Regions from separate parts of the Anoxybacillus sp. FSL W8-0104 genome, predicted to be linked through region 2. Evidence: riboswitches for the same ligand, from Rfam matches in the RefSeq annotation. Region 2 holds a riboswitch; the other holds the start of a gene.
The links. Region 2 has a riboswitch for cobalamin ahead of NST18_RS02560 (ribonucleoside-diphosphate reductase subunit alpha). Riboswitches for the same ligand answer to the same signal wherever they lie in the genome.
Positions count from the first base shown of each region.

Region 1 (16,148 bases), 1.2 Mb from region 2:
GACAAAACAAACGACGAAGTTTATTTTTCTTGCTGCATTTATTGCTATTGTGTTAACGACGGTATTTGCCTTTTTCTTATCGACAAGAATTACGGCACCGCTTAGAAAAATGAGACAAGTCGCGTTTGAAATGGCGCGCGGGAAATTCGATTCCAAAGTGCCGATCGTCACCCATGATGAAATTGGGGAACTGGCTATGGCGTTTAACCAGATGGGTCGGCAATTGCAATTTCACATTAATGCGTTAAATCAAGAAAAAGAACAACTAGCGAGCATTTTAAGCAGCATGGCGGATGGCGTCATTACGCTCAATCGCAATGGCGAAGTGCTTATTACAAACCCACCTGCCGACCGATTTTTACAAGCATGGTACTACGAACAAGGGCAGCGCGACGATTTATCGCCGCTTCCTCCGCAAGTGAATGAATTGTTTACGAAAGCGGTGGCGGAAGAGAAAGAACAAGCAGCAGAAATTGCTTTACAAGGTCGCAATTGGGTCATTGTGATGACGCCGTTGTACAATGGCAAAGTGATTCGCGGGGCGGTTGCAGTGCTTCGAGATATGACGGAAGAGCGTCGGCTCGATAAGTTGCGCAAAGATTTTATCGCCAACGTCTCGCATGAGTTGCGAACGCCAATCGCCATGTTGCAAGGGTATAGTGAAGCCATTGTCGACGACATCGCGGCGACAGATGAAGAGAAAAAAGAATTGGCAAAAGTCATTTATGATGAATCGTTGCGCATGGGTCGCCTCGTTAACGACTTGCTTGATTTAGCGCGTATGGAAGCAGGACATTTAACGCTTCATAAAGAGCGCGTGCCGCTTCGTTCATACACCGAGCGCATCATTCATAAGTTTCAAGCGTTAGCGAAAGAAAAAGGAGTTCGCTTGCTCGTGGACATAAATGAAGAATTTGTCGTGTTGTTTGACCCTGACCGTATCGAACAAGTGCTGACGAATTTAATTGATAATGCTCTTCGTCACACAGATGACGGTGGGGAAGTTCGTGTCATAGTCGATGGGGACGAAGAGGCGGTGCGCATTTCTGTTCGAGACTCAGGCTCTGGCATTGCTGAAGAAGATTTGCCGTTCGTGTTTGAGCGCTTTTACAAAGCGGATAAAGCACGTACACGCGGTCGCTCTGGCACAGGATTAGGTCTTGCGATTGCGAAAAACATCGTTGAGGCGCATAAAGGAACGATCGCCGTTCATAGTAAGCTCGGCGAAGGAACGACGTTTACATTTACACTTCCATTGAAATAGAAAATTTTTGTTGTCATAAGCGACGTTTTCGGCTATGATAGAAACGTAAAAATTGTTCGACAATTGTATACGTTCGTTGCAAAAAGGTGTCGAATGGGAAACCTAGTAGACTTAATAGGGAATCTGGTGCAAGTCCAGAACTGTCCCCGCAACTGTAAATGCTGACGAAATGAAGGACGCCACTGTACAATTCGTATGGGAAGGCTTCAAAGTAGGATGACGCATAAGTCAGTAGACCTGCCTTTTTGCATCGTCATTCGCGTCTTCGGGGAGTGAGACGGCGAAACGACAAAGGTGACGGTTGTCTTTTGTTGTTTCCAGCTCATTCCATTTGGGATGAGCTTTTTATTTTTATATACAAAGAGGGGGAAAAACGATGAAAAAATGGAAACAGTATGTATGGCTTTTGGTGCTCGTGCTGACGCTCGGATTAGCAGCGTGCGCGAATAACGCAGAGCCAGCAAAAGAGACGAAGCAAGAAGCGAAAACGGAACAAGCCGCATTTCCAGTCACCATAAAAGATGCGGTTGGTGATGTCACGATTGAAAAAGAACCGGAAAAAATTGTTTCGCTTATCCCGAGCAATACAGAAATTGCGTATGCGTTAGGACTTGGTGACAAAATCGTTGGTGTAAGCGATTTTGATAACTATCCGGAAGATGTGAAAAATAAAGAAAAAATCGGCGGCATGGAGTTTAATGTTGAAAAAATTATCGCGCTTCAGCCGGACGTTGTGCTTGCACACGCGTCAAGTGCACATAACTCTGAAGAAGGATTGAAACAATTGAAAGATGCGGGCATTACAGTCATTGTTGTGCCAAATGCTACATCGTTGAATGACGTGTATGCTTCCATTGAACTAATCGGTAAAGCGACAGGGAAAACGAAAGAAGCATCGGACGTTGTGAAACAAATGAAGCAAAAAATCGATGCCATTGCTGAAAAAGCAAAAGAGGTGAAAGAAGAAGCAACCGTTTGGATCGAAGTCTCGCCTGCACCAGAAATTTATACAGCTGGAAAAGGAACATTTATGAATGAGATGTTAACGATCATTCATGCGAAAAATGCGGCAGGTGATCAAGAAGGATGGCCGATGTTTACGGAAGAAGATGCAGTGGCGTTAAACCCGGATGTCATTATTACGACGTACGGTTATTACACGCCGAACGCAGTTGAGCAAGTGCTCGCTCGCCCAGCATGGAAAGACGTTCCGGCTGTCAAAAATAAGCGAGTATATGATGTGAACTCAGATTTAGTTTCTCGTCCAGGACCACGTTTAGCTGAAGGGGTCGAAGAAATTGCCAAAGTCGTTTATCCAGACATTTTTAAATAACTATATGACTGCATCCATCATTGCAATCGTTGCACTATTATTAGGGATATCGATTGGATCACAATCGATTCCCTTTTCTTCTATATGGGACACGTTGTCGCATCATTTGTTTCATACACCGATGGACGTTCCCGCCACCATTTCGCAAATTATTATTGCGATTCGTGTGCCGAGAGTAGTGCTCGCCTTTTTGATTGGGGCGTCCTTAGCACTTGCTGGTGTAGCGTTCCAAGGGCTTTTAAAAAACGTTTTAGCTGATCCGTATACGATTGGAGTATCATCTGGCGCTGCTGTCGGAGCGGTACTCGTCTTCTTTTTTCAACTTCATTTGTCGTTTCTCGGACGCTTTACGTTACCGATCGTGAGCATTATGTGTGCGCTCGTGACATTATTGTTTGTTTTATTATTTGCTCGACTTGCAGAACGCAATATGGGAATTGAAACGATCGTTTTAATCGGCATTATCATGAATGCGTTTTTCGGCTCGGTTATTTCACTTATGGTTGCCCTTAGTGGTGAGGAATTGCGTCAAGTCATTAGCTGGCTCATGGGAAGCGTCGCGATGCGCGGTTGGTCATATGTTTCTTTATTTGTACCGTTTTTTATCATCGGTTCTCTCGGCTTATTTACACATATTCGCGAGTTAAACGCTTTTTCATTTGGCGAGCGAACAGCAGCAAACATTGGCGTACATGTGTTGCGAAAAAAGTTATGGATTTTACTTAGCGCTTCCTTGCTTACAGGCGCAGCGGTAGCTGTATCGGGCACGATCGGCTTTGTTGGGCTTGTCATTCCGCATATGACGCGTTTGATTTGTGGGGCAAATCACCGGAAATTATTGCCACTTTCTTTTTTGTACGGTGGCACGTTTTTAGTGTTAGCAGATGTTGTGGCACGAACGATCGTTGCCCCGCGGGAGTTGCCAATTGGGGTCATCACATCATTTATTGGCGCACCATTGTTTGCAATATTGTTATTTAAAAGTTTAAGACGGAAGACGTGATCGATATGATAGATGTAAAGCACGTTTCGTATCAATATGGGGAAAAAAAAGTGTTGGAAGATGTTTCGTTTACCGTTTATGAAGGGGAGTTTTTCGGTATGTTAGGACCGAACGGAAGCGGGAAAACGACGCTAATGAAACTGATGAGCCGTGAACTTCCTTTGCAACAAGGGGATATGTTTGTTTACGGTCAACCGATTCAGACGTATAAACCGAGACAATATGCAAAGCTCGTTGCGACGTTGCCACAACATACAGATGTTTCATTTGGATATACAGTGAAAGAGATGGTGGAACTTGGACGATATCCTTATCAGTCATCTCTCTTTCCGCAATGGACAGAGAAAGACGAACAAGTGGTCAACGAGTCACTTCATTGTGTGACGTTAGCACATAAACAGCATGTCTTATTAGAACAATTAAGCGGGGGAGAACGTCAGCGAGCAGCACTCGCACGGTCGTTAGCGCAACAACCACGTGTATTGCTTTTAGATGAACCGACGAACCATATGGATGTGGCGCAGCAGTTTAAGTTGCTCAATTTATTAAAACAATCAGGGCTTACCGTTGTAGCTATTTTTCATGATATAAATATTGCCTCGCTTTATTGCGACCGACTTCTTTTATTGAAAGATGGAAAAGCTGTTGCATGCGGAACGCCGCGGGAATTGTTGAGCGAATCAATGATTGAGTGCGTATTTGAAACAAAAATGAAACGTCACGAACACCCGGTTTTACCGAAGCCGCTCGTCACATTCGTTCCATTTTCTATGCCGCATATAAACGAGGGATTATGGCACGTCAAAGAACACGAAACGATGCTCGTCGTAGAGACAGCTAAGCCGTTTAAAGTGCTTTCATCTGCCCTTGTTGGCGGCGGTATACGTTGGGCGACGACGTTCGTCAATCGGCATGTTCCGCTTGATTATCGTTGTGACAATGCCGAGCAGGAGATGATTCAATTTTTGAGGCAACACGGTTTTGATGAGCAATGGACGGTCGGAATGATGACCGCTGTCGATGTGAAAGATGTAGCGTTTTCATTTGTTGATGAAGATATTCGGTTGTTTGTTGCGGTGACCGCTGGAGTTGGAAATGCGGTAGATAGTGCAAATGCTTGGCGGCGTACAGATGTAGTCGCTTCTCCAGGGACGATTAATACGTTCGTTTTTATCGATGGTCATTTATCAGAAGCTGCGTTCGTGCAAGCGCTAATGACTGCAACAGAAGCAAAAGCAAAAGCGTTGTGTGATAAACAAGTCGTCGATCCGCAAACGAATACGATCGCGACAGGAACATCAACCGATTGTACGGCCATCGCTGCGTCCCAACAAGGAACATATTATGCATACGCTGGAACGATTACACCGATCGGTAAACAGCTAGCTCGTCTCGTATATGAAGCAACGCAAACAGCTATTGACCGCTATCGAAAGCGAAAGGGTCAACAACCCAATGACTAAAGTCATGGGCTTGTAAGCCCCATGTTGACCAGACCAAGGCTTGAAACAGAGCCTACGCTATAGATGTCATGACACGTTCGGGTGCTTCTCCAGCCCGTTCCTCTGTCGTGCAAGATTAAACAAGCGTGGTGGGTGGCGCTAGTGTCTTGCACATAACAAGCATCTATAACATGGTCGAGGAGAATATGACCTGCTTTATGCAGAGGAAAGGGGAATACCCTATGGTTTTTGTGTTAGACACAAATAAGTGTCCGCTTGCTCCTTGTCACGAAGCAGTTGCGAGAAAGCTGTTGAAACAAGGGAAGGCAGCGATCTACAAACGCTATCCATTTACGATTATTTTAAAAGAAATTGTCGATAATTTTCGACCGAAAACACCGTATCGGCTCAAAATCGATCACGGAAGCAAACACACAGGACTTGCGATTTTGCGAGGACAAGAAGTGGTATGGTTAGGGCAACTTGACCATCGCACAGACATCAAGGAAAGAATGGATAAAAGGCGTGCTTTCCGTCGAGCAAGACGAAATCGAAAAACTCGATACAGAAAACCACGTTTTCTTAATCGTAGGAGAAAAGACGGGTGGTTGCCGCCATCACTAGAGAGTCGTGTGCAAAATATCCAAACATGGGTTAACCGCCTAAAGAAGTTATGCCCCATTGGGTATATATCATACGAAAATGCCAAATTCGACACGCAACTCATGCGAAATCCTGAAATCAATGGTGTAGAGTATCAACAAGGCACGCTACAAGGATATGAAGTACGGGAGTATTTGCTTGAAAAGTTTGGGCGGAAGTGTTGTTATTGCGGAAAAGAAAATGTTCCACTTGAAGTGGAGCATATCATTCCAAAATCGAGAGGTGGAACAGACCGAGTGGATAACCTATGTCTTGCCTGTCATGACTGTAATCAGCGCAAAGGAAGTAAGACAGCAGAAGAATTCGGGTATCCGCACATTCAAAAGCAAGTCAAAGAATCATTAAAGGATGCAAGTGCTATCAACTCGACAAGATGGAAAGCGTATGAAGTGTTAAAGCAGACAGGATTAGATGTCGAGTGTGGAACAGGTGCACGAACAAAAATGAATCGTATTCGTTTAGACTTGCCGAAAACACATTATTTTGACGCTTGTTGTGTAGGCGAAAGCACAACAAATCACTTATATTTCAAAACAAAAGAAGTGTTATTTATCAAGGCAAAAGGGCGTGGTAGTCGCTCTCGTACAAACCTAGATAGATATGGCTTCCCAAGAGGTTATCTTGCAAGACAAAAATTCTTCTTTGGTTTTCAAACAGGGGACATGGTTAAGGCTGTTGTCCCAAGAGGGAAATATCAAGGCGTTTGGTTTGGCGAAGTCGCATGTAGAAAGACTGGAAGTTTCGATATTAAAGGCAAGGACGGAAAGCGTATCGCACAAGGAATAAATTATAGATATGTCCAAGTCATTCAGCGATTTGACGGATATGCTTATGGAAAGGGGGTGGCGGAACTTGCGTAAGGTGCAATTCCTCCCCGTGCCTAAAGGCAGGGGCTTCCTTGCGTAAGTTTCGTGAAAGTTGATGACGCATATATGGGCGGTATGGCTGGCACTTTTGCTTGATCGTCTGCTCGCCGATCCCCGCCGCTTCCATCCGGTTTGTTGGATTGGGCAAATGATTGCGTATATGGATCGTCGTTTTAATAAAGGAAGATGGCGAAAAGGAAAAGGAGTGTTCACCCTTTTTGTCGTCTGTACGTTCACATTTGTAATGAGTTATGCATTGATTGCAAGCGCATATCGACTTTCTCTTATAGTGGGGGTTTTCGTTGAAGCGATTATCATTTTTACTTCGATTGCGCCAACATCATTAGCAAAAGCCGCATACGATGTACTTGATCCGCTAAAAAGAGACAACATCGATGAAGCGAGAAAAAACGTGGCGATGATCGTTGGACGTGACACAGAGAAGTTACAAGAAGATGGAATTGTGCGTGCATGTGTGGAAACGGTAGCGGAAAATACGAGCGATGGAGTAACGGCGCCCCTTTTTTATGCTTTTCTTGGCGGGGGAGCGTTAGCCATGTTGTATCGGGCGGTAAATACGTGCGATTCGATGCTCGGATATAAAAATGAACGGTATGCCCAATTTGGCTGGGCTTCAGCCCGTTTAGACGACGCGTTCAATTACGTTCCTGCGCGACTGACAGCGTGTGTGATGTTGCTTATTCATCGCGCAAACATACGCATGTGGAAACTATTATTTCGCGATGCTCGCAACCATCCAAGCCCAAATAGCGGATGGTGCGAGGCAGCGATGGCTGCCCTATTAGGTGTTCAACTCGGAGGGGTGAATACATACAACGGGGTCATATCCGTTCGTCCAACGATTGGCGATGCATCCGTTCCGTTGAAATGTGAGCATATTAAGCAAGCGGTGGCGATAATGAGACGTACAACAATAGCTTTTACGATCGGGGGGAGTTTGCTTGCAGTTGCCTGCACATGGGGCTAATCCGCGTCGTTTATACGAAGCGATGCACATGGATATGCCGAGTTCGTATATCGATTTTAGCGTAAATGTGAATCCGTTCCCGCTTCCAGACGAATATATGCCAACCGAACAACAATGGGTTCGCTGGATGAGCGTATACCCTGAAGAGCGAAGCGAAACGCTTCGAGCAATCATTGCCGAACGAGAACATGTAACGCGCTCCAACGTATTTGTCGGCAATGGTGCTGCAGAATGCATTTATTTGCTTGCTGAACAATTTGCAGGAAAACGTATTGGCATCATTGAGCCAACGTTTTCAGAATATCGTCAGGCATGTGAAGCTTACGGTTGTACCGTTCACTCGTTTATGTTAGATGAACATTGGCAACCACCGCTAGACCAAATGGTTGCGAACTTGCCGTCTTTACACGCACTATTTGTTTGTCATCCGAACAATCCGACCGGTACCGCATGGTCAGAAGAAACGATGCATACGTTGTTAAATGCGGCGCATGATGAAGGAGTATATGTTGTCGTTGACGAAGCATTTTATGACTTCTGGATTGACGGTTATTCCGTTTCTTCTTTTTTACGTACGTTTGATCGTTTAATTGTGTTGCGGTCGTTAACGAAAATGTATCGACTGGCAGGTGTACGGCTCGGCTATGTGCTCGCACACGAACACGTCGTAAAAAAGTTAATGAAAAAACAGCCACCGTGGAGCGTCAATACGATTGCTCAACAAATAGCGAAACAATTATTAAAAGACGATGCATTTGTGGAGCGAACGAAAGTGTACATTGCATCGGAGCGAAAACGAGTATTTGAACAATTGAATGAACTTGGCTACAAATATTCACCGTCTGTCGTCAATTTTTATATGTTATACGACGAAACGATCACGCTTTTTCCTTTTCTTTTACAACATGGTATTGTCGCGCGGCATACGTTTAATTTTCGAGGGCTGGACGGAAAATATGTCCGTTTTGCGGTTCGAACGAAAGAGGAAAACGATCACCTCCTCTTTTATTTAAGAAGGTGGAAGCAATGATTGTATTTATTAGCGGAGGGGTGCGTAGCGGAAAGTCTTCATTCGCAGAACGATGCGCGAAAATGATCGCCGAACCGACTGATTCCCTTCATTATATTGCCACGGCGCTGCGGACAGACGAAGAAATGGAAGCGCGCATTGCTCACCACCAAGCACAACGGAAACATGACGGCTGGCAAACGTGGGAACAACCGTATGATCTCGATTGTATCATGCCGATGTTTGGTGGGTGTGATGTTGTTTTACTTGATTGTTTAACGAATTTATGGGCAAATGAGTTATTTCGCGATGACGAATGGAACGTACATGTAAAAGTGCCGCGCATCGCCCAGCAAATAAAACAATTAGGCGAAAAAGTGAAAGCGCTCATTGTTGTGAGCAACGAACTATTTTGCGATGGTGTGCCGCATGAGCGAGGAACGTATACGTATATGCACGGTCTCGGTTTATTGCATCAACAGATTGTTGCGTGTAGCGATGTAGCCATTTTGATGCGTTACGGCTTGCCCATTGTGAAGAAAGGAAGATGGCCATGTGGCGCGGAATCATATTAGCGGTACAGTTTTTAACTGTTCTCCCGCTACGAATGCAAGTGGACTGGAATGAACGAACAGGTCGCATAGCTGTGTTGTCGTTTCCGCTCGTCGGTGCAATCATCGGACTTTTTCTTGTTGCCATACATGTGGTACTGTCCGATCACATTTCTTCGCTTGTTTTGTCGTTTTTATTATTATTTTCCTCTATCTTTCTTTCAGGAGGATTGCACGCGGACGGCTGGATGGATTGTAGCGATGCATATTTTTCGTATCGCGATCAACAACGACGTCTCGAAATTATGAGCGATCCGCGCGTCGGGTCGTTTGCGGTGCTCTCGCTTTTCTTTTTGCTCGGCTTTCGTTTCATTTTTATGTTTGAAACGATCGCACATTTCTCGCTATTTTCTCTTTTTTGCCTTCCGCTCCTTTCGCGTCTCGGGATGGCGTTGCTTTTATTGACTGCGCCGCTTGCGAAACAAACGGGTATGGCGGCTGCATTTCGCCAATATGTCGATCACCGATATGTGCCGATTATTGTTATGTATGGGCTTATTGCTTTCTTATCGCGTGAGACGCTCGTTTTGTTTTTGGCGCTTATGTTGTTTTATGTGATAGCGAAAGCGTTTGTCGTAAAACAGTTTGGTGGAGTAACTGGCGATGTGTTAGGAGCGTTTATTGAAGGGAGCGAAACGTTTTTATGGTTCGTCATGTGGCTATTACATGCATTCGCCATTTTGTAACGAAGGAAAATGAGGAGAAACGATATATCGGATGGACGAATGTACCGATTGTGAAAAAGCCGAATGTGTCGCACTCGCTACATGCCGATGTCGTGATTACAAGCGACTTGCTTCGTTGTCGGCAAACGGCGTATGTTTTGTTTCCAAATCACGTCATTGAATGTTCCTATCGTTGGCGTGAACTCCATTTTGGCGATTTTGAAGGAAAAACGTACGCCGAGTTACAGACGGTCGAGTCATATCGGCGATGGATAGATGATCCCATTCACCATTCACCACCAAATGGCGAATCGTTTCGCCATTTTCAAGGGCGTATCGAACGAGCGATCGATGATCTCATTAGCCGCTCGGCTTCTCATACTGTCGTTGTGACGCATGGGGGAGTCATACGTTACTTATTGTCGCAGTACGCTCCTAAAACACGTCCGTTTTGGGAGTGGCACGTCCCTTTTGGTGAAGGAGTAACACTTTACAATACGAGAGAACGTTGGAAGGAGAGAAAACGATGCATTTCGTTAGCGGCGGTGCGTTTCAAGGAAAGCGAAAATGGGTAAACGCATATTATTCACTCACGCATACCCCGCATATTTGGCATTGCGCATATGAACGACCACTTCCGCCTCCCCATGATGAAAAAACGGCATCTGTTGTTGTGCTAGAAGGAATAGAACAATGGATTCGCGAAAGGTTTCTTCCTTACACAGATGAGCAAAAAAAAGCGATGATGTCGTATATGAATGCATGGGAGCAATGGGAAAAAGAGAAAGAACGGACGGTCGTTTGGATTGGCTGCGATATCGGACAAGGGATCGTCCCGATTGAGGCACATGAACGAGCGTGGCGAGATGCGGTCGGTTGGTCGTATCAACAATTGGCGCGCATATGCAGCCGTGTTGATTACGTATGGTGTGGGATAAATGAACAAATAAAATAGGGGTGGTTCATATGAAATTGTACACAAAAACAGGAGATCAAGGGCAAACAAGTTTAGTTGGTGGGAGAGTCGATAAAAATCATGTGCGTGTCGAGGCGTATGGAACGATTGACGAAGCAAATTCGGTCATCGGTTGGGCGATGACATTATTACAAGATGAACGGTTTCGCGATATTTATCAAGAATTACAGCGCATTCAACATGAATTGTTTGATTGTGGCGGCGATTTAGCCATCGTTGGCGAGAAAATGCCATACAAAGTAAAGCCCGATATGGTCGCGTTTTTAGAGGAACGTATCGATGTATATATTCAGCAAGCACCGCCGCTTGAACGGTTTATTTTGCCAGGGGGGTCTCCACAAGCTGCTGCGTTACATATGGCACGGACGGTGACACGAAGAGCAGAACGTTATGTTGTAGCGTTAATGAAGCAACAACAAACGAATGAAGTCGTTTTACAATATATGAATCGTTTATCAGACTATTTATTTGCCGTTGCGCGCGTCGTCAACGCTCGCTTGCAAGTAAAAGATGTAGAATATGAACGAAGCGCCATTGTGTTTCGTGATAAAAATGAAAAAGAAGGTGAATTGGAATGAGGCGTTTCACGTTGCTTGTTATGTTTATTAGTCTATCCGTCATTGGTTCGCTTATCAAAATCCCATTTACAATCGGAAGTATTGCGCTCGATAGCGCACCTGCGGTTGTAGCAGCTGTTTTTCTCGGGCCAACAGCTGCTGCGGTTGTGGCAAGTGTTGGACATGTTGTATCTGCTTTATTTGGCGGATTTCCGCTTGGTCCATTTCATATACTTGTGGCTATTGAAATGGCCGCTCTTTTATACATTGTCGGTTTGTTGATAAGACGAGGATGGTTCATTTTTAGTTATGTATGTTTTTTTATCGGTAATGCACTACTTGCACCGTTACCTTTTGCATGGATCATGAGCCCGGCGTTTGTACTTTCTATCATTCCGTCTCTTGCATTAGCTACGGGCGTCAATTTAGCAATTGCTGTTGTCGTGTCGAAAGCGTTGCAACGCGCGTGGGGGAAGCAGCATGCGTGACGTATTATGTGTGCCATTTGATGAACAACATGAGCTCGTTTTTGCCGCTGACTGTTCAGGTGGAATTGGCTTAAAGCAATATGATGTTGTTCAAGCGCCATATGATGTTGTTAGTTACTATGGAGCTCGCGTTTCGCTTATGGAACTGATGAGCATTGGAGCAACGCCAAAAGCTTTTGTACTACAAAACTTTGTCGATGATGGATCATGGGATAAACTTGTCGCAGGCATCCAACAAACGATGGTGGAGTTACAGTTGTCGCTTCCTATAACAGGAAGTAGCGAATCAAACATGCCGCTTATGCAATCAGCTGTTGGAGTTGTTGCTGTCGGAACGGTAAGGAAAGAGGAAAAGAGAATAAATATTACACCAATGGATGCACGTTGGGCTGTCATCGGAGAACCACTCGTTGGTGAAGCGGTCATACATAAGAAAGATCGAATCATTCCGCTTTCTTTATTTCGCATGTTGCTGCAGGTAGATGGAGTGTATGAAATAATCCCAGTTGGTTCAAAAGGGATATCGCATGAGTGGAAGCTTATGCATGGGGAACGCCCACTTCGTTGTTCCCTTCCGTCACATGCTTCTGCTGGCCCAGCGACATGTGTGCTTGTAAGTTATCATCAAAAGCAAGAGCCGTTATTGCAGTCACTTGCTGGAACGCTTTTTTATCCGATTGTAAATGAATTGTAAAATGTCATGTTTTATCGTTCTAACCGTTCATTTTTTCGCATACAACATATATGGTCATTGGTGAACGGGGGGAATAAACGATGGAAGATATGATGAAACGAGTGCTCGTTGTTGTTGGGATGGCTGCATGCATTCATTTATTGTTTCTTGTTGGATTAAACAACTAGAAAAAGAGAACGTTGTGCTATATAATGAAAAACAATACGAGAGAGGGGGAGAAAGCAATGTTAACAGATTACCATAATCATTTAGAGCGCGGCACGTTAACGCTCGATTATTTAAAGCAATTTACGGATGAAGCTGCACGGAAAGGAATTGAACATTTCGGTATTTCCGAACATGCGTATCATTTTTATCAGACGAAAAACATTTTGTCGAATCCGTGGATTGAAGAGCGTCGCTACTATGATATGGCCGATTACGTTCGTTTGTTTCACGAAGCGTGGGATGCTGGAATTGATGTGAAAATGTCGATTGAAATGGACTACACGCCAGGCAAACATGAAGAAATGGCACAATTCATTCGCGCTTACGATTTCGATTATGTCATCGGCTCGATTCATTGGGTTGATGATTTTGGCATTGATTTAGCTGAGTTTCGGAAAGAGTGGGATCGTCGTGATATATACGATACATATCGAAAATATTTCGATCAAGTTGTCACGTTAGCTGAGTCGAACTTATTTGACATTATCGGTCATTTAGATTTAGTGAAAATTTTTAAATACGTGCCAGAAGATGAGGAATTTTTGTTAGAACAGTACGATCGTGCCACGACGGCACTAGCCAACTCGAAAACATGCGTAGAAATTAGTACAGCAGGATTGCGTAAACCGGTCGGTGAACTGTATCCTGATCCTCGCTTATTACAAATGTGCTACGACAAGGGCGTTCCGATCGTGTTGTCGTCCGATGCGCATGTGCCACAAGATGTCGGTGCCGATTATGACAAAGCGATTGCTTTGGCCAAAACAGTCGGTTACACCGAAATTATGACATTTTCGAAAGGGGAACGAAAAGCGGTTCCACTTGGATAAAAAAGGTTCAGCCAAGAGGCTGAACCTTTTATACTTCCAACTTTTTCACAGCATCAATATCGCTAATTTGCTCAAGCGTTTCAACAAGCGCATCATCAAGCGGTTTATCGAGCGAAAGCATCATAATCGCCTTTCCGCCTACTTCTTGACGGCCAACTTGCATCGTTGCGATGTTTACTTGATGGGCACCTAAAATGTTTCCGACTTTTCCGATCATTCCCGGTTTATCATGATGTTGAATATACAACAAATGTCCTTCTGGAGCAAAATCGATTGCAAAACCGTTGAAATGAACGATCCGATCACCATAGTGAGCGATATGCGTGCCTTTCATCGTAAACGTTTTATTTTCACCATATACCGTTAATGTAATGGTGTTGTTGTAGTCGTTTCCATTTGCTGAAAATTTTTCACTAAAGGCGATGCCGCGCTCTTTTGCGATCATTGCTGCATTTACTTCATTGACCGTTGAAGCGACGCGAGGCTTTAAAAATCCAGCAAGCAAGCTACGTGTAATAAATGTCGTTTCTAAGTCGGCAACAGAGCCTGAATACGTAATCGCAATTTCTTGGACGGGTTCGCTCATATATTGGGAGGCGAGGATTCCCATTTTTCGAGCTAATGTATAAAATGCTTGAATTTTTTCATATACATCTTTTGAAAGTGTCGGCAAGTTAATCGACGATGTGACCGGTTTTCCTTGTAAAAACTTTAATACTTCCTCAGCTACTTGTGTCGCTACGTTCACTTGTGCTTCGACTGTCGATGCCCCAAGATGTGGAGTGACAACGACGTTATCAAAAGAGAGAAGCGGATGGTCTCCCGGCGGCTCTTGTTCAAATACATCGAGCGCAACGCCTGCCACATGTCCGTTTTCTAAAAACGGAATAAGTGCTTGTTCGTCGATGATTCCACCGCGGGCGCAGTTAATTAAATATACCCCTTTTTTCGTTTTTGCCAAGTTTTTTGGACCGAGAAGCCCTTTCGTTTCTTTTGTTAGCGGCGTATGTACAGTAATGATATCCGCTTGTGCAAGCAACTCATCAAGTGTACAAACATCGACACCGATTTTTTCTGCTCGCGCTTTCGTTAAAAATGGATCGTATACGTGAACGTGCATACCGAATGCGCGCGCACGCTTTGCTACTTCAGAACCGATGCGACCAAATCCAATAATACCTAAATGTTTTCCGAATAACTCGACACCGACGAAAGCGGAACGATTCCATTCACGTGATTTGACTGAAATGTGCGCTTGTGGAATACGGCGCACTAATGAAGCCATCATCGCAAATGTATGTTCCGCTGTCGAAATTGTATTGCCGTTTGGAGCGTTAATGACGACGACACCGTATCGTGTAGCTGCATCGACATCAATATTGTCCACCCCGACGCCAGCGCGTCCTACAATTTTTAAATTCGTCATTTTTTGCAGTAATTGTTCAGTCACTTTTGTCGCGCTACGGACGAGCAGCGCATCGAACTGATCAAGTTCGCCCTCCACCTCGCTTACCTTTTTTTGCACGACTTCGATCGTTGGATCAGCAAGAAGTGGGGCAAGTCCTTCTTCGCTCATTGCATCAGCTACTAAAATGCGAATCACAAACATTCGCTCCTTTCAATTAATAAGTTTTTAAATTTCTGATAATTTAACATACCCGTATGCACGTGTCAATAACTTTCGGAAAGGTCATACAAATGAAAGCGTTTTTATATATGAATGTTCGGAAAAAAGACAAAAAGCTGGACAAAAGCCAGCTTAAAACACGGAATGTATTTATTTTTGTTCATTGTAACGAGCGATGCATTCGTCAATGAGTTTTGCAGCCGCTTCTGGGCCTTCCCACGTACCGATTTCTGTTTTCTTTCCTTCTAAGTCTTTATAACGTTCAAAGAAATGAGCGATTTCTTTTAATTTATGTTGTGGAAGATCTTCAAGGCTACGCACATCAGCAAAGCGAGGATCGTCAACAGGTACACCGATTAATTTTGCATCTTCTTCGCCACCGTCTACCATGTTTAAGTAGCCAAGGACACGCGTTTCAATAACGCAGCCAGGGAATGTCGGATTTGTCACGATAACTAAAATATCGAGCGGGTCGCCATCTAATGCAAGTGTATTTTCTAAATAGCCATATTCTGCAGGATAAAACATTGGCGAATATAAGACGCGATCAAGTTTAAATATGCCGCGCTCTTTGTCATATTCATATTTGTTTTGGCTACCTGTTGGAATTTCAATAAATGCTTCAACAATTTTGTTTTCAAACGCCATGCCAAATTCCTCCTTTTTGTTATGTATACTTTTTTATTATAGTCGATTGGACAAGCGGTGACAATGACTGAACGAAAGAAAAGGGCAAGCTTCACGTGAAGTTTGCCCTTAGACGTTTTTATTCAAATTTGTTTGGATCGCCATCAAATGGCTCGTCCGCGACTTTGATCGAGTCTGTTGGACAGCCTTCAAACGCATCCATCATATCGTCAATTAATACGTCTGGTACTTCGACAATGCCTTGGTTGTCGTCTAATGTCACGTAAGCGATACCTTC
Region 1 covers NZ_JBBOQU010000001.1:1,645,219-1,661,366, reverse strand. The annotation lists gene NST18_RS08770 (ATP-binding protein) at 1-1,264, shown strand, start outside; cobalamin riboswitch at 1,332-1,523, shown strand; gene NST18_RS08765 (ABC transporter substrate-binding protein) at 1,641-2,597, shown strand; gene NST18_RS08760 (FecCD family ABC transporter permease) at 2,563-3,600, shown strand; gene NST18_RS08755 (adenosylcobinamide amidohydrolase) at 3,606-5,063, shown strand; gene iscB (RNA-guided endonuclease IscB) at 5,285-6,565, shown strand; gene cbiB (adenosylcobinamide-phosphate synthase CbiB) at 6,627-7,559, shown strand; gene cobD (threonine-phosphate decarboxylase CobD) at 7,534-8,589, shown strand; gene NST18_RS08735 (bifunctional adenosylcobinamide kinase/adenosylcobinamide-phosphate guanylyltransferase) at 8,586-9,143, shown strand; gene NST18_RS08730 (adenosylcobinamide-GDP ribazoletransferase) at 9,116-9,865, shown strand; gene NST18_RS08725 (histidine phosphatase family protein) at 9,823-10,419, shown strand; gene NST18_RS08720 (bifunctional adenosylcobinamide kinase/adenosylcobinamide-phosphate guanylyltransferase) at 10,371-10,799, shown strand; gene NST18_RS08715 (cob(I)yrinic acid a,c-diamide adenosyltransferase) at 10,811-11,398, shown strand; gene NST18_RS08710 (ECF transporter S component) at 11,395-11,865, shown strand; gene NST18_RS08705 (hypothetical protein) at 11,858-12,559, shown strand; gene NST18_RS08700 (histidinol-phosphatase) at 12,784-13,596, shown strand; gene serA (phosphoglycerate dehydrogenase) at 13,625-15,199, opposite strand; gene NST18_RS08690 (inorganic diphosphatase) at 15,374-15,871, opposite strand; gene NST18_RS08685 (ferredoxin) at 15,990-16,148, opposite strand, start outside.
Region 1: linked by a shared signal. The riboswitch ahead of NST18_RS08765 (ABC transporter substrate-binding protein) and the one ahead of NST18_RS02560 (ribonucleoside-diphosphate reductase subunit alpha) in region 2 are both predicted to bind cobalamin.

Region 2 (16,148 bases):
AAAGCAAATTAAAAGAAAAAATGAAATAGCTTTCAATGACACATCTCCCCTATAATAAAACATGCAAGAAAATAATAAGACGTGGCGAATTGTCCACGTCTTGTTTTCTTTATAAAAACAAAAAGCGCCGAGATGCGACGCTTTATTTTTCTTTTACCATTTTTCCTATAACATTTTCTTTCACTTTATGCGAAAGGTCATCTATATTTAATCCATATCCAAGCGTGCCGTATACATATCCTTCACGCGGCTCGATTAGTTCTGTTTGTTCGTGATAAAGCCGTGGTGTTTTCCATAGCGCAATTAACGCTTTTGTCATCGGCATTTCATAATAACGATCCGGCCGTAGTTGTTTAATATATTGTTTAACGAGCGGATAATATTTTGAACTCATCGCTGGGAACAAATGATGTTCTGTATGGTGCGAAAAGTTAAAATGCAATATGTCGACCCACTTCGGAACGATGACAGTTAAGCTGTTTGCTAATGGATCGTTAACTGGAACGAGCGGATTTAAGCGATGGTTCGTTGAAATGTATCCCATCACGATCGTATTTCCAATAAGTAGTGGAAGAACGAACGCAAAGAGCCATTTTTCTACTCCGATCATCAACAATAACCCAATCCATACCGACCATGGTAAGACAAATTGCCAGAATACGGCACGACGATTTCCTTTTTCAAAATCCTTCCAAAAATGAAGAAGCATATGAAGCGAATGAACTGTAAACATCCCTGCTAAAGACAAGAACGAAAAAGCCGCACGAATCGGAAACGGAATGCGATAAACCCAACGGAGGAAACGACTTTGAGCTAAACGTTTGATCGTTGGCCACGCATCCGGATCAAGTTCCTCATGTTGTGTATGCACATGATGCGTTGCGTTATGCCATTTTCTCCACAACTTTGGACCTGTGCAAAGTGGCAAAAATGCAATGCCTCCTAACAAATCACGAAGCCACGCCCGTTTGACAACTGTTCCATGCAAAATTTCATGTCCTAAAAACCCTAAACCAGCAAAACAAAATCCAATAACAACTGAAAGCAATCCGTTCCATAACCAATGGAGATCAAATAAAGAAATCGTGACAATGCTGCTAACTAAAACGAGCATGTAAGCAAGACCACCAAACAGACGAGACGGAACAGGACGGAACGCTTCCTCAGGCAAATACGGGGCAATGCGAGCCGCATACCACCCAAATGAATGAAATTGTTTCATCAATAAAAAACTCCCCTCATACGTAAACACTTCGTTCAAAAAAGAAATGAATATTCAAACATCTCTCTTTCAAACTTATTGTCATCGTACCATTTACATTTTTGTCCTGTCAATAAAATTTATCACTAGATCATATGATTTATTTATATGATATAGTATCAATATATGAAATGCAGTTGTGTAATCGTCATAAATGTGTTTCAATGAAGGTAAAAATGTGGAATATGGAGTGATCCTATGGGTATGCCGTTAGAAGTACAAACAATGATCGTCACAAATGGAAAAGAAAAACGAATTGAACACAACTTATTTGTATTACAAAAAGAAGGCTATCGTTTATATCCGCTTGATGTCCCATTAGAAGTAAGACGAACAAAACACGGAGAAGCAACAGGGCAAGCTGTTGTCAAAAAACTTGTTCTTGAAAACGAGACAACGATCGTTACATATGAATTGATTGCCTTACATTCAATTAATTAAACCGTCGGGGGATGTGCTCGGCGGTTTTCTTTTTAGATCATTCACACATTTTTATTAGGCGCATACGATAAAGCAAACGACAGGAAAGAGGGGAAACACATGCGAAAATGGGGGTTTTTGCTCATTATTTTAATGTTTTTACTTACAGCCTGCTCATCAAATGATGTAAAAACGTTACGCGTTGCAGAAGTAACTCGATCCATTTTTTACGCTCCACAATACGTGGCAATTGAAAAAGGTTTTTTTGCTGAAGAAGGGCTTCATATCGAACTGAATACGACGTGGGGCGGCGATAAAACGATGACGACACTTTTATCAAACGGAGCGGATATTGCGCTCGTCGGTTCCGAAACGTCCATTTACGTGTATAGCCAAGGAGCTGTTGATCCGATCATCAATTTCGCGCAATTGACACAGACCGATGGTACATTTTTAGTTTCACGAAAACCAATCGCCAACTTTACATGGGATCAACTGAAAGGAAGTACATTTTTAGGACAGAGAAAAGGCGGCATGCCGCAAATGGTCGGAGAATACGTCTTGAAGCAACACGGAATTGACCCGCACAAAGATTTAAACCTCATTCAAAATATTGAATTCGCAAATATTGCCAATGCATTTGCAAGCGGAACAGGCGATTTCGTCCAACTATTTGAGCCAACTGCTAGCATTTTTGAACAAGAAGGAAAAGGATATATTGTCGCTTCATTCGGAACGGAATCTGGTCATCTCCCATATACGACATTTATGGCAAAACAAAGTTTTATCGACAAAAATAAAGATGTCATCGAAAAATTTACGCGTGCCCTTTATAGAGCACAACAATGGGTACAAACACATGATGCGAAAGAAATTGCAACAGTCATTCAACCGTACTTTGAAAATACAGATATCGCTCTCATTGAAAAAGTCGTCGATCGCTATAAACAACAAGGTTCATACGCAACTGATCCGATTTTAGATGAAGAAGAATGGAACAATCTCCAAAACGTGATGAAGGAAGCAAATGAATTACCGTCGTACGTGGATCACTCCATTTTAGTCAATACATCATTTGCTGAACATGCAAAAAAGTAGGTGAACATCATGCCCATTTTAACGATTGATCAAGTGATGCACGCCTACGTCACAAAGCAATCTGCCGTATTGGCGCTTGATCATCTATCGCTAACTGTCGAGAGAGGAGAGTTTGTCTCCTTTCTCGGCCCAAGCGGCTGTGGAAAAACAACGCTTCTTTCAATTATCGCAGGATTGATCGAACCGACAAAAGGACGTGTGCTTATCGAAGGAAAAGAAATAAGAACAATGCGTCAAACGATTGGATATATGCTACAACATGATTATTTGTTCCCATGGAAGACGATCGAACAAAACGTGACACTTGGATTAAAGCTAATGGGAAAATATAGCGAGAAAACAAGGAGACAAACACTCGCCCTATTGCATCAAATCGGGCTGCGCGATGTCGATGACCGCTATCCTAATGAATTGTCGGGAGGAATGCGCCAACGCGCTGCACTCGTACGCACGCTTGCAACGGATCCGAAAATATTACTGTTAGATGAGCCGTTTTCAGCGCTTGATTATCAAACAAAGCTCAAACTAGAAGATCTTGTATGGGAAACGTTAAAACAGTATCAAAAAACAGCACTTCTTGTCACGCACGATATTGGTGAAGCCATTGCGATGAGCGACCGCATCGTTTTATTTACCGCAAGACCGGGAAAAATTCAAAAAATCGTTACCGTTCCAGATTCGTTAAAAGCGTGTACACCGTTTCAAGCCCGCCAACATCCAGATTTTTCACCGCTCTTTCAAATGATTTGGAAGGAGTTAGAGAGCATTGAACAAACATGAGTGGTTGCAACGTATATATGATCAATATATGGCATATGAAAAACGCGAAAAACAAATCGTCCGTTTTTTTCAAGTAATCATTGTCATTACGTTTTTTAGTTTATGGGAAATCGCAAGCCGATTTCATCGGATTGATCCGTTATTATTTAGCTCCCCGTCTTCCATTTGGCATTTGTTTATCGCCAAAATACGCGATCATACATTGCTAACACACACGACCGTCACATTAACAGAGACGGTGCTGGGCTTTATCACCGGAACGATGATCGGCGTTTGTTTTGCAGCAATACTTTGGTGGTTTCCGCGCATCTCAAAAATCGTTGATCCGTATTTAGTCATTTTAAACGCGATGCCAAAAGTAGCGCTCGGTCCGATTTTAATCGTCGCACTCGGACCGAATATGACATCGATCGTCGCAATGGGAGCGATCATTTCGATCATCATTACAACGATTGTCGTTTACACCTCATTTAAAGAAGTCGATGCAAACTATATAAAAGTGCTTCGAACATTCGGAGCAACGAAACGACAGTGGTTTACAGAGGCCATTTTACCTGCCTCCTTCCCAACAATCATTTCAACGTTAAAAGTAAACGTTGGTCTATCTTGGGTTGGTGTCATCGTTGGTGAATTTCTCGTCTCAAAACAAGGGCTCGGCTATATGATTATTTACGGCTTCCAAGTGTTTAACTTTACGCTCGTTTTATTAAGTTTGCTTATGATTGCTTTACTCTCTAGCATCATGTACCAGCTTGTCAGTTGGTTTGAAAAAAAATTAATAAAACGCGCATAACCCCACACGTCAAAAAGCGGTGGGGTTTTACAACATTCCCCGCCGCTTTAACTCTTGTTTTGTATATGTCCATACGCCATCTTTCATAATAAAACTAAATCGTTCATCTTTCGCTATGTCATCTGGCATATGCTCAATGAGCACAGGACCATTTGTTTCAAAATACGACTCCCTTTGTTCCAAAGATTTAACATGGGCAAAGTAAATATTTTTTACAATCGTTTCATTCGGACAGTTGACTTCATACTGTCCAATGTACGTGATCTTTTCAACGACCCCTCCCGTTTCTTCCCTTACTTCACGAATAGCTGCCTCTTCTGCCGTCTCTCCCTCTTCTACTTTGCCACCCGGAAACTCCAAGCCACGTACAGCGTGATTTGTCAATAACCAACGACCACCGTACCGACAAATAACGAAAACATGTTTCGGTTGCTTCGAGAAAGGATGGTCAGAAAAAGAAAGTCGAACGTTGTATCCGTAGTAATCTTGAAATACAATCATCACCGTCTACCCTCAACTGTATGTTTTCTTCATTGTACCACACAGTGAAGTAGTCGACAGCTTTTATAACTGTATGACACCCATCGTTTCAATTTGTTGTTTCGCTTCCTCATCGCCAAGTTCATAAATCATTTCATACACTTTTTTCATTGCGTTGTCATACCCGTCGTTCGGCCGATCATAATGATATTGCACATATGGCACATGTGCACGCCAAAACGATTGCCAATCGGATGAATACATTTCATCAAAATACTCCCGTAATTGAATGATTTCTTCATCCGTCGCTTCAATGCGAAATTCCCATGGGGAAGCCGTTTTCACTTGTGAAATCTCACCACGTGCCACCGAAACATAATACGTTTTTTTCATCGACCCACCTCTTTTTCGTTTGTTACAGTTAGTGTGAGTCGATTCATTTATTTTCATGCAACAAAAGCACTCATCTGCGACTGAACATGCAAATAAGGTGGGGCCACTCCCACCTTATCCGAGAAACGATTTGAGCATCCATACATGTTTTTCTAAACTTTGATGAATGCCTAAAAGCATATCGCCTGTTGTTTCATCTCCAATTTCTCCGGCGTAGTCCATGCCAGCTTTCAATTCTTTAATCATCGTTTCAAAATCGCGAACAATTTCCGCTACCATTTCTTCCGCCGTTTCATTTCCTTTTGCTTCATGTACGGATGCTACCGCTAAATAATCTTTCATCGTTGCTAGCGGTTTTCCACCTAATGCTAATAAACGTTCTGCTAACTCATCAATATGTAGTGCCGCTTCATTGTACAACTCTTCAAATTTTGTATGCAACGTAAAAAACTGCGGCCCTTTCACATACCAATGGTAGTTGTGTAATTTTACATATAACACGTTCCAGTTTGCAATTTGTTTGTTGACAATATCAATTAATTTTTCTTTCACACTAATTCCCTCCTCGATTATAAACTTCCCTCTCTTTCATTATAGCAAACAAAAAAAAATTTGGAAAATGATACGTTTTTGCATGAACAATGTAGAGAGACATGTAACCATCATTGTATTGGTAGTGACCGCTTCGAAAGCATAGTTGATAAATTGCCAACTGAAAAAATAAAGGCCCAGACGTATAGCGCGCCTGAACCTTTATTTTTTAACTGAACACCTTTTTCAATTCTTCCTTTGGCTGCGATAGCCAATATCGCATAAGTCGCTTAGCTCCTTCTAAATCGTGCAATTTCGCTTGACCGCACTCTTTTTCCGTTGCAGCTGGCACTTCTGTAACCGTCAATGCCTCATTCATCGTCGCCTCAAGCAAATCAATAATTTCTTCGACTGTTGGCGTGCCACTAACGACTAAATAATACCCCGTTTGACATCCCATCGGAGAAATATCGATAATATCAAAATGAGCGTATTTTTCAGCATGCTTACGAATGTGCACCGCTAGTAAATGTTCAAGTGTATGAATCGCTGCCGGTTGCATCGCTTCTTTATTTGGTTGACAAAAGCGAATATCAAATTTATTCACAACACCGTCGCTACCGACTTGATGAACACCACAATGGCGAACGTACGGTGCTTTGACCGCACAATGGTCTAGTTCAAAGCTTTCTACTGAAGGCATATTTCTCACCTCTTTTTCAATTGTCACGTTTTTATCATACACAAAAGTCCGACTTTTTTCATCTTTTTTTGTTGGAATTGTTTCGTCCAACTATGTTACAATAAGAAAAAATAGGGGCGGGCGTATTACATGAAACATATATTCATCTTACTCATTCGTTTTTATCAACGATTTATTTCCCCTTTAAAACCACCGACATGTCGCTTTTATCCGACTTGTTCGCATTACGGATTAGAAGCGATTCGTCGCTTCGGTGCACTTAAAGGAGGCTATTTAACAATCAAACGCATTTTAAAATGCCATCCATTTCATCCAGGTGGATTTGATCCTGTTCCAGAGAAAGAGCAAAAATAGTTGCCCTTTCTCTTTTTTTCGATATGATAAACAATGTAAATCGTAATAATTACGTTTGAAGATTGGTCTACTTTTGTCGATCCACTCCCACCATTTGTTTCTGTTTCATAGTTTTCAAATCGTAACGATTACGATATAATAAAACAGGAGTGAGAAAGATGTTATTTGACGATCAGAAACATCTTTCTTTATTTGGAAGGAGGAAGAAGATGAAGGTAAAAACCATTTTATCCATTATACTTACGAGCACACTGCTATTGTTTGGATGCTCGCAACAAGAACAGACGAATGAATCGAAGAATGAGGAAAAAAACGATCAACTTATCGTTTATACAACTGTATACCCTCTTCAAGACTTTACTGAAAAAATTGGCGGTGAGCACGTTCAAGTGGAAAGCGTATACCCTCCTGGCGTTGATGTGCACACATACGAACCGACGGCAAAAACGATGCAACAAATCGCAGATGCTGACGCTTTCATTTACATCGGTCAAGGAATGGAAGGATTTGTTGATCGCGTTGTCGAAACGCTAGAGAATGAACACGTCAAGTTCGTGGAAGCAACAGCTGGGACGGAATTTCTTCCAGCCAACGATACTCATGGAGACGAACATGCTCATGAAGATGAACACGCCCATGAAGATGAGCATGAGCACGGTGATGTAGATCCTCATGTCTGGTTAGATCCGATATATTCAATCCAAATGGCTGAAACGATTAAACAAACGTTAACGGAACTAAAACCTGAGGCAAAAAATGATTTTGAACAAAACTTTGCTTCGTTAAAACAGCAGCTTGAACAGCTCGATAGCCAGTTCCAACAATTGATAAAAGGCGCGAAAAGAAAAGAAATTCTTGTCGCTCATGCGGCTTACGGCTATTGGGAGAAACGATATGGCTTAAAACAAATAAGCGTGACTGGGCTATCGCCAACAAACGAACCGTCACAAAAGCAGCTTGCTTCGATTATTCAAATCGCCAAAGACCATGACATACACTATATCTTTTTTGAGCAAAACGTAACATCGAAAATTGCTGAAGTTGTGAAAAACGAAATCGGAGCTGATGTACTTATCCTTCACAACTTAGAAGCGCGCACAAACGATGATATTGCAAACAACAAAGACTACTTCGCAATTATGAATGACAACATCTCTGCACTAAAAAAAGCTCTACAATAAGCGATCATAACGGTCGCTTATTTTTTGTATATTTTTCCCATTCCAAATCAAACTATGAAACGACATTGTATGGAAAGGGATGAAAGATCGTCGCTATGTAGCAAAGGATGAAAAATAACGATTGCAAATGTTGAGATTTTTCGCTATAGTTTTAAACGTAAACCTTTTTCGTACAATATATTGTGATAATCGTACGAAATAATAACTATATATTGAAACCGACAAGTGAAGGTGTCCAAACGGACTTAATAGGGAATCTGGTGCGAATCCAGAACTGTCCCCGCAACTGTGTGCGCAGACGAAATGGAAATAACACCACTGTATATGTCAGCTATTTATGGCGCATATATGGGAAGGAATCCAAAGTAGGAAGAAGCGCAAGTCAGGAGACCTGCCTTCCTTGTATCGTTTCATATTCTTCGGGGATTGAGAAGATGAAACGATGGTGAAAGCATGCCTTTTTCCATCGTTTCATCCGCTCAACGAGAGCGGATTTTTTTATTTTCTAGGGGAAGGGATGTTATATGGTGTACATAAAACAACAAACAGAAGTAAATGAAGAAACGATCCGCACATTATTGTTTCATATTTTCAAAGACTTTCCACACTTATCAAGCGCGCGATACATCGAGCGTACGATACGGTCGCTGACGTATACAAAATCATACGATGACATGATGAACAAACTCATTTTAAATGCACTTGACGAAATCACCGTAGAACAACCTGATTGGACGTTTGTCGCAGCACGCCTTTATTTACAACAGCTGTACAATGAAGCAGCAACCAATCGTGGCTATGATGTATCCGACACATACCACTACTTTTATGAGTTACAAACAATGCTCGTTGATCTCGGTATTTACGATCCGTTTGTACTTGAACGATATACGAAAGAAGAACTACAAGAAGCGGGGACATGGATCGATTCGAAAAAAGACGAGCAATTTACCTATATCGGATTACGCACACTCGTTGATCGTTATTTAGCGAAAGGATATGACGGAGAAATTTATGAGTTGCCACAAGAACGCTTTTTAACCATTGCTCTTACGCTGATGGTGAATGAGCCAAAAGAAAAACGAATGGAACTTGTTAAAGAAGCGTATTGGGCATTATCGAATCAATATATGACGGTGGCTACACCAACATACGCAAACGCAGGCAAATCTTATGGCCAATTATCGAGTTGCTTTATTGATACAGTTGATGACAGCTTAATCGGCATTTATGAATCGAATACAGACATCGCTCGCCTCTCCAAAGGCGGTGGGGGAATCGGCGTCTATTTAGGAAAAATTCGGGCACGCAACTCGGATATTAAAGGATTTAAAGGCGTATCGTCTGGTGTCATCCCATGGATGCGCCAATTAAACAATACCGCTGTATCGGTTGATCAGCTTGGTACGCGACAAGGAAGTATTGCCGTCTATTTAGACGTTTGGCATAAAGACATTTTCTCTTTCTTAGACGCAAAATTAAACAACGGCGATGAACGGCAAAAATGCCATGATTTATTTTATGGCGTATGCATCCCTGATTTATTTATGGAACAAGTCGAAAAGCGGGGCGATTGGTATTTATTTGACCCACATGAAGTGAAAAAAGTGATGGGGTGGAAAGATAAAGGTGGGAATCCGCTAGGTCTTGAAGATTTTTACGATGAAGAACGAGGACATGGCTCCTTCCGCGAAAAATACGAAGAATGTATCAACCATCCAGAGTTAAGTAAAGAACGTGTACCTGCCATTGAAATTATGAAGCGCATTTTAAAATCACAATTAGAAACGGGTACACCTTATATGTTTTATCGCGACGAAGCGAATCGCATGAATCCAAATAAACATGCGGGTATGATTTATTCTAGCAATTTATGTACGGAAATTATGCAAAATATGAGCGCGACTACCGTAACAAAAGAGTATACGCAAGATGGTGAAATCATTATTCATAAAAAGCCAGGCGACTTTGTCGTTTGTAACTTATCTAGCATTCATCTCGCTCGCGCCGTACAAGACGATGTACTAGAACGATTAATTCCGATTCAAGTGCGTATGCTTGATAACGTCATCGACTTAAACGAAAATCGCATTGAAGTGTTGCAAGCGGTGATGACAAATAAAAAATATCGGGCAATCGGTCTAGGTGCATTTTCATGGCATCACTTATTAGCGTTAAAAGGAATTAAGTGGAATAGTGAAGAAAGCGTTGATTTCGCTGACAAGCTATTTGAAAAAATCGCTTATTTAACGATTCAAGCAAGCATGGAATTGGCGAAAGAAAAAGGTGCATATCCGGCGTTTGCAGGTTCTGATTGGCATACAGGGAAATATTTTGAGCTTCGCGGTTATCATTCCCACGATGAGTTAGATTGGGATGAGTTAAAGCAACAAGTGATGAGACATGGGATACGTAATGGGTATCTCATGGCGCCTGCTCCAAACGCTTCGACATCCGTTTTAGCAAACGGAACGGCGTCATGCGATCCTGTCTTCAATCGCTTATATTTTGAAGAAAAGAAAAATTATAAAATTCCTGTTACCGTTCCTGATTTAAATGCCAAAACATTTTGGTTTTACGAAAATGCCTATGAAGTGGATCAAAAGATGAGCATTCGTCAAAATGCCGCTAGACAAAAACATGTCGATCAGTCGTTAAGTTTTAATCTTTACGTATACAACACGATTAAAGCGAAAGATCTTTTGGATTTACATTTAACGGCATGGAAAGAACGGTTAAAATCGACGTATTACGTTCGCAGCACTGCCGTAACGATTGAAGAATGCGACGTTTGCTCATCGTAGGAGGAAAAAGCGTCAACAACCCAATGACTAAAGTCATGGGCTTGCAACTCCCCAGAAGTGCAAGCGGATGTTATCCTCCTTCCTTCACTTGGGGTTGCATCAGGGCAGGTTGACAACTACCCAACGACGCAGGTCATGCCTGCATCGTTACCGATTCTCTCGGTGTGTCTGTTGGCAGTACTTGACTTCCACGCACAACAGACGGACCCACGCTCGATGTTTTACGGTTACAACGCTTCCTGTAACCAACTCCATACATCGAGTAGCAGTTATTGGAGTGCCTTTGTTAAACGGTTTTCTCCACGCCTTTATTATATCATACACAAAAGAAAGGGGGAACACGCATTCCTCCCCATGCTTGAAAGCAGGGGTTTCTTGCGTGATTAATCATGAACGTTCTCATTTGCTATACATCCAAAACGGGAAACACAAAAGAAGTCGCCTTGTTAATTGAAGAAGCTTTTCGCTCATACGGACATGCGGTGAAAACGATCGATATTGAACATATATTTGCGATCGAATCGCTCATTCATGAGGCGCATCTTCTTTTATTCGGTTCATATACGTGGGGAAATGGACAACTTCCAGATGAAATGAGAAAGCTACTTCGTTTTCTTATCAAAGAACGAAATCTTCCTTTGCCTCCTGTTGCGCTGTTTGGCACAGGGGATCAAATGTGGCCATACTATTGCCGTGCTGTCGATGAAATGGAGTACCATTTGCGAAAAGTGACGACGGTGCTCGGCACGCTAAAAATTGAACAATCACCACGCGGCCATCAACAACATTTACCGACTGTATTCGTACAACAGCTACTAGAGGAGGTTGACCGTTTTGTTATTGGCGAAAGTAAAATTGCTCGAGCCGTCGCATCCAAATAAGGCAACAAGCATTATAAACGGGAAAGCAAGCGGCATTTTAAACTGGAACGATATTAAATATAGCCATTTTTACGATATATACAGAATGTTGCTCAGCAACTTTTGGACGCCGTTTGAAATTAATATGTCGGATGATATTAAACAATGGCATGAGTTAAGTGGACGGGAACGGGATGCATTTTTACACATTATCGGCTTGCTTTCAATTTTAGATTCTGTTCAACCAAATTTTATTGGGGCGATGAAAGAATACATTACCGATCCGAGCGTCAAAGCAATTTTTTCGATTATCGAACAGCAAGAAGTCGTTCATAATCAATCGTACTCGTACGTTCTTGCTTCGATCGAAAAATTATCGGAGCAACATCGTGCGTTTGAAATGGCACGAACAAATCCGCACATTTATAAGCGAAATGAACACGTCATTCGCGTATATGAAGCATTTCGCGAGCAACCAACGGTAGAGACGTTTTGCCGCGCGCTCGTCGCTTCGCTCGTCTTAGAGGGGATTAATTTTTATTCTGGGTTTGCCTTTTTTTACAATTTGGCAAGAAACCAAAAAATGCTCAAAACATCAACGATGATTAGTTATATTAATAAAGATGAGCTATGCCATAGTTACTTTATTTCTCAACTTGTACGCGCAGTGTTATGGGAAAATCCACAAATTGATGAAAATGGAGCGTTTTCTGCGTGGATATATGACTATATCGACGAAGCCATTCGTTACGAAACAGAATGGTCGCGCTTTGTGTTGCGCGATATTGATGGCATTGACGTTATCGAAATGGAAAAATATATTGAATACCTTGGAAATAAGCGATTGCGGATGCTTGGGTTAGACGATCGATACGATGCTGATGAAAATTGTATGCCTTGGATTCGTGTCTTTAGCGATGAAAATGTGAATTTAGGCAAAACCGACTTTTTCGAGGCGCGTCCACGTTCATACACAAAAACAACAGATATGAATGGGTTTGATGAATTGTAAAAAGGTGGGGATCCCCACCTTTTTACTCTAATGATCGTACATATGCCGCAATTTGCTTTATTTCTTCTTCGCTAAGCTGCTCTACTTCCTTTATCTGGTGACGTACAATAGCTTCTTCAATCGTGCTTGCGCTTCCGTCATGTAAATACGGGGCAGTCGCCCACACTCCACGCAATGTAGGAGTATCCCACTGCTTCGGAGTTCGAGGATTTTTAAATTGCGCACGTGCATCCCCGGACGATGAGCGATCGAGTACATTTTCTGTTCCGATATCGTGCAAAAACGATATTTGACCTGTTGTGAGCTGCCCATTGTTATCCACTGCTTTTACACTATCCGTAAAATACTTTCCTCCATGACAAGTGAGGCAGTTCCCCTTTCCAAAAAACAGCTGCTCCCCTTTTTTTGCTATATGTGTTAAACTTCCATCTTTCTCTCGATAAGGGCTCTTTGGAACAGGAAATGAACTTGGATCATCCAAATATGCAAATAGCGCATCAAACATATGTTGCACATCAGGCGGTAACGGTTTACTTGGATCGTATTGCAACATCCCGCCCATCTCCCCTTGGACTGTATGAATATAGTCAGTAAAATCATCACGCGATCCGTCCCACATAAATAATCCTGTCTTCGTTGTTAATATGTTGCTTGGCACATTTCTTGGTCCTTTCGGTGTCATAAGCGTCAAGCCATTTATATCTCCGTCGCTATGACAAGATGCACAACTCATCCAATTATTTTTTGTTATCTCCGCTGCATATTCATCGCTATTTGCACTATAAAATATCTTTTTTCCTTCTCTTACAAGCGGTGGTAACGAATCTTGCGAAATTAGAGAAATATTTTTACCTATTTGTTTTGCTTTTGCATATGCTTGTTCACCGCCTGTTTTTACAATGGCAAGTTCATGACTCATCGCTTGATGAATATAAAGTGTTTCGCCATCCGGGGAAATGACAATTCCTCTCGGATTATCTCCTTGAATTCTGCGCAATACTTGCGTAGCATTTCCTCCACGGGCAAGGTCAAAAACGACAAGATCTTCACTGCCAGACATAATGGCATATGCTTTTTTTCCGTTTGGATGAAATGCTATATCGTACGGATTCGACACAATCATTGTTTCATTGTTTACATCTGTGACGTTGATTTCTTCAAATAATTCTTTTCTTTCATCTAACACTTCTTCATCAATATCTAAACGAATGACAGAAATAGCCGGAAAAATCGTCTCTTCAAAATGAATAGGTGTATCAACATTTGTTAATAAATGTGGCACGTATGCTTTTTTTCCATCAGGTGCAATAACAAACTGCTCTAACGTATTTGGGATGCCCTGACTTTTTTTTCGATCTTCTTGATCGGGTGAAGGTGCCAATGAAATTTGTTTAACGACTTTTTCTTTTTTTGTATCAATGACTGTAATTTTCCCTTGCAAATAATGTGGGACATATAGCTTTTTACCATCTGCCGTAATTGTAACCGTTCGAGGACGATCACCTACTCGAATGTCTTTTTTCACTTTTCCTGATTGCAAATCGACAATAGATAATGTGCCCGAACGGTAGTTAGCGACATATAACCATCGACCGTCTTGGCTCGTCACAAGGCCAAACGGTTCAATCCCTGTTTGAATATGCCCAATGACTCTTTGCTTTTTTAACGAAATAATATCAACTCGGTGGTCATACATACAGGACACATATAAAAATTGTTCATCAGGACTTAATGTTAATTGCCGTGGCTCCCGTCCAACAGCAATTTCCGCCTTCTTCTTTTTTGTTTTCACATCGATAATTGTTACAGTAGGTACGTCTATATTTGCAACATACAATTCATCTCCCGCTCGATTCATAACAATATTGTTGCTGTTTACTGCCACATCGCGAATCACTGTTTGTTTAGACATAAATACCGGTTGCTTAGCGCACGAAGCGAGAAAAAAAACAAAAAGAACTATGGCTAATTTTTTCATACTCATCCCCCACGCAGAAAAGGCGCCCGGTTCAGACGGTCCGCCTTTTACTTTTCTTTTACTTCAACATTCACAAGAATAGGAGCAATACCATACGGGCCATCTCCAGCTTGAACTTGTGGCACGTGATCTTTATCTGTGTTGCCAGATTGGTCGTCTTTTTTATACACATCCCCTGTATCCCAAAACTCACTTGCTTGCATTCCTTCTTTTATGCTCGGTCCATCGATGATGAGATTGTAAAAATCTACATATCGGGAAATAATTGTTTCGCGATCAAGCTCTTTTGGTTGTTGTTCATCTTGATCTATGTTGTTTAATTGGTTTATGGCTAAACGGAATATACTAGAAAGAGCGCCAGCCACAAACGGATCATATTTCATTTCACCTTTTGCCGTTTGATAAACATGCAATTTCTGATCCCAAAAATATCGATCCATGGCAACATAAATATTTCGTGCAGCTTCACGGTACTTCTCTTCTTTTGTAGCCAAAAAGGCTGCCGTTAACCCACGAATCGCTCCAAGTTGAGAAAGTAGCGTTGGTTCTGATTTATCTATCCCTTCTCCAATTGTAAACCCATTTGCGACAAGTCCATCTTCTCTTATTAATTTTTCAATGATGAAATCTGCTTGTTTATGAATAAGCTCGAGCGCTCGTTTTCCTTCCGCCGTATGCAAACCTTCTGCTTCTTCTCCATTCGCATAGCCAACTGGCAAACCGTCAATTGCTCGTTGAAAAATACGAAGTGCTTCCATCGTATAACCAGCATCAAACGTGTTCATATACTTCCCTTGCTCAGTTCCGCTATGTTCTTCAACAAATATACCTAATTCATCATTGAAATGCATCGCATCAACGTTTTTAAAAACAGTCAGTAAAATATCTCGATTCACCGAATACGGATCGTCACTTTGTACATCATTATGAACATTTTCATCGATATTTTCATTTGGTGCTTTTGGATAAGGTTGACCATCAAAAACAGCTAAAAAGGCGGGATTTTGATTTTTGTTAGCCTCGCGCTGATCGGTCATACCAAAAAATTCAGCCGCTGGCCATAACATAAGCCATTGGTCTTTCAAAAAGCTACGTTTATCTTTCAAAATGAGTTGTTGAGCATCAGGTGCTTGATCATCTCCATTTTCAACAACTTCAACTTGATGTGGCAAATATACAAACCCTTTTTCCGGCTCATAAGTTCCCTTGTTCAATGAAGTAAGCTTGTCATTTTTTGCATCATAAAATAAATGGTCACGAATAAACAACAACTTATTCCATATTTGCTCAGTTAAAATCATTCCTTGCATTCCATCAGCCGAACTAACTCCTAATGCAATATTTGAATGCTGATCATCATTTGCCGTTTTTGCCTCTATTTCCTCGTCTTTATCAACCGTATGGAACGCACTTAAAAAGTCACCAGCCCATAAAGCTTGTTTTAAAAACGTTGCCCCGTAAGCTGCAGGAACAAGCATTTTATTCATTTTTTCACGAGCC
Region 2 covers NZ_JBBOQU010000001.1:451,445-467,592, reverse strand. The annotation lists gene NST18_RS02615 (fatty acid desaturase family protein) at 143-1,222, opposite strand; gene NST18_RS02610 (DUF2584 domain-containing protein) at 1,460-1,702, shown strand; gene NST18_RS02605 (ABC transporter substrate-binding protein) at 1,802-2,779, shown strand; gene NST18_RS02600 (ABC transporter ATP-binding protein) at 2,789-3,559, shown strand; gene NST18_RS02595 (ABC transporter permease) at 3,546-4,352, shown strand; gene ytkD (RNA deprotection pyrophosphohydrolase) at 4,380-4,853, opposite strand; gene NST18_RS02585 (hypothetical protein) at 4,917-5,225, opposite strand; gene NST18_RS02580 (Dps family protein) at 5,340-5,777, opposite strand; gene NST18_RS02575 (S-ribosylhomocysteine lyase) at 5,986-6,459, opposite strand; gene yidD (membrane protein insertion efficiency factor YidD) at 6,589-6,813, shown strand; gene NST18_RS02565 (metal ABC transporter substrate-binding protein) at 7,023-7,994, shown strand; cobalamin riboswitch at 8,207-8,408, shown strand; gene NST18_RS02560 (ribonucleoside-diphosphate reductase subunit alpha) at 8,519-10,798, shown strand; gene NST18_RS02555 (flavodoxin domain-containing protein) at 11,188-11,679, shown strand; gene NST18_RS02550 (ribonucleotide-diphosphate reductase subunit beta) at 11,633-12,670, shown strand; gene NST18_RS02545 (cytochrome D1 domain-containing protein) at 12,693-14,648, opposite strand; gene NST18_RS02540 (hypothetical protein) at 14,696-16,148, opposite strand, start outside.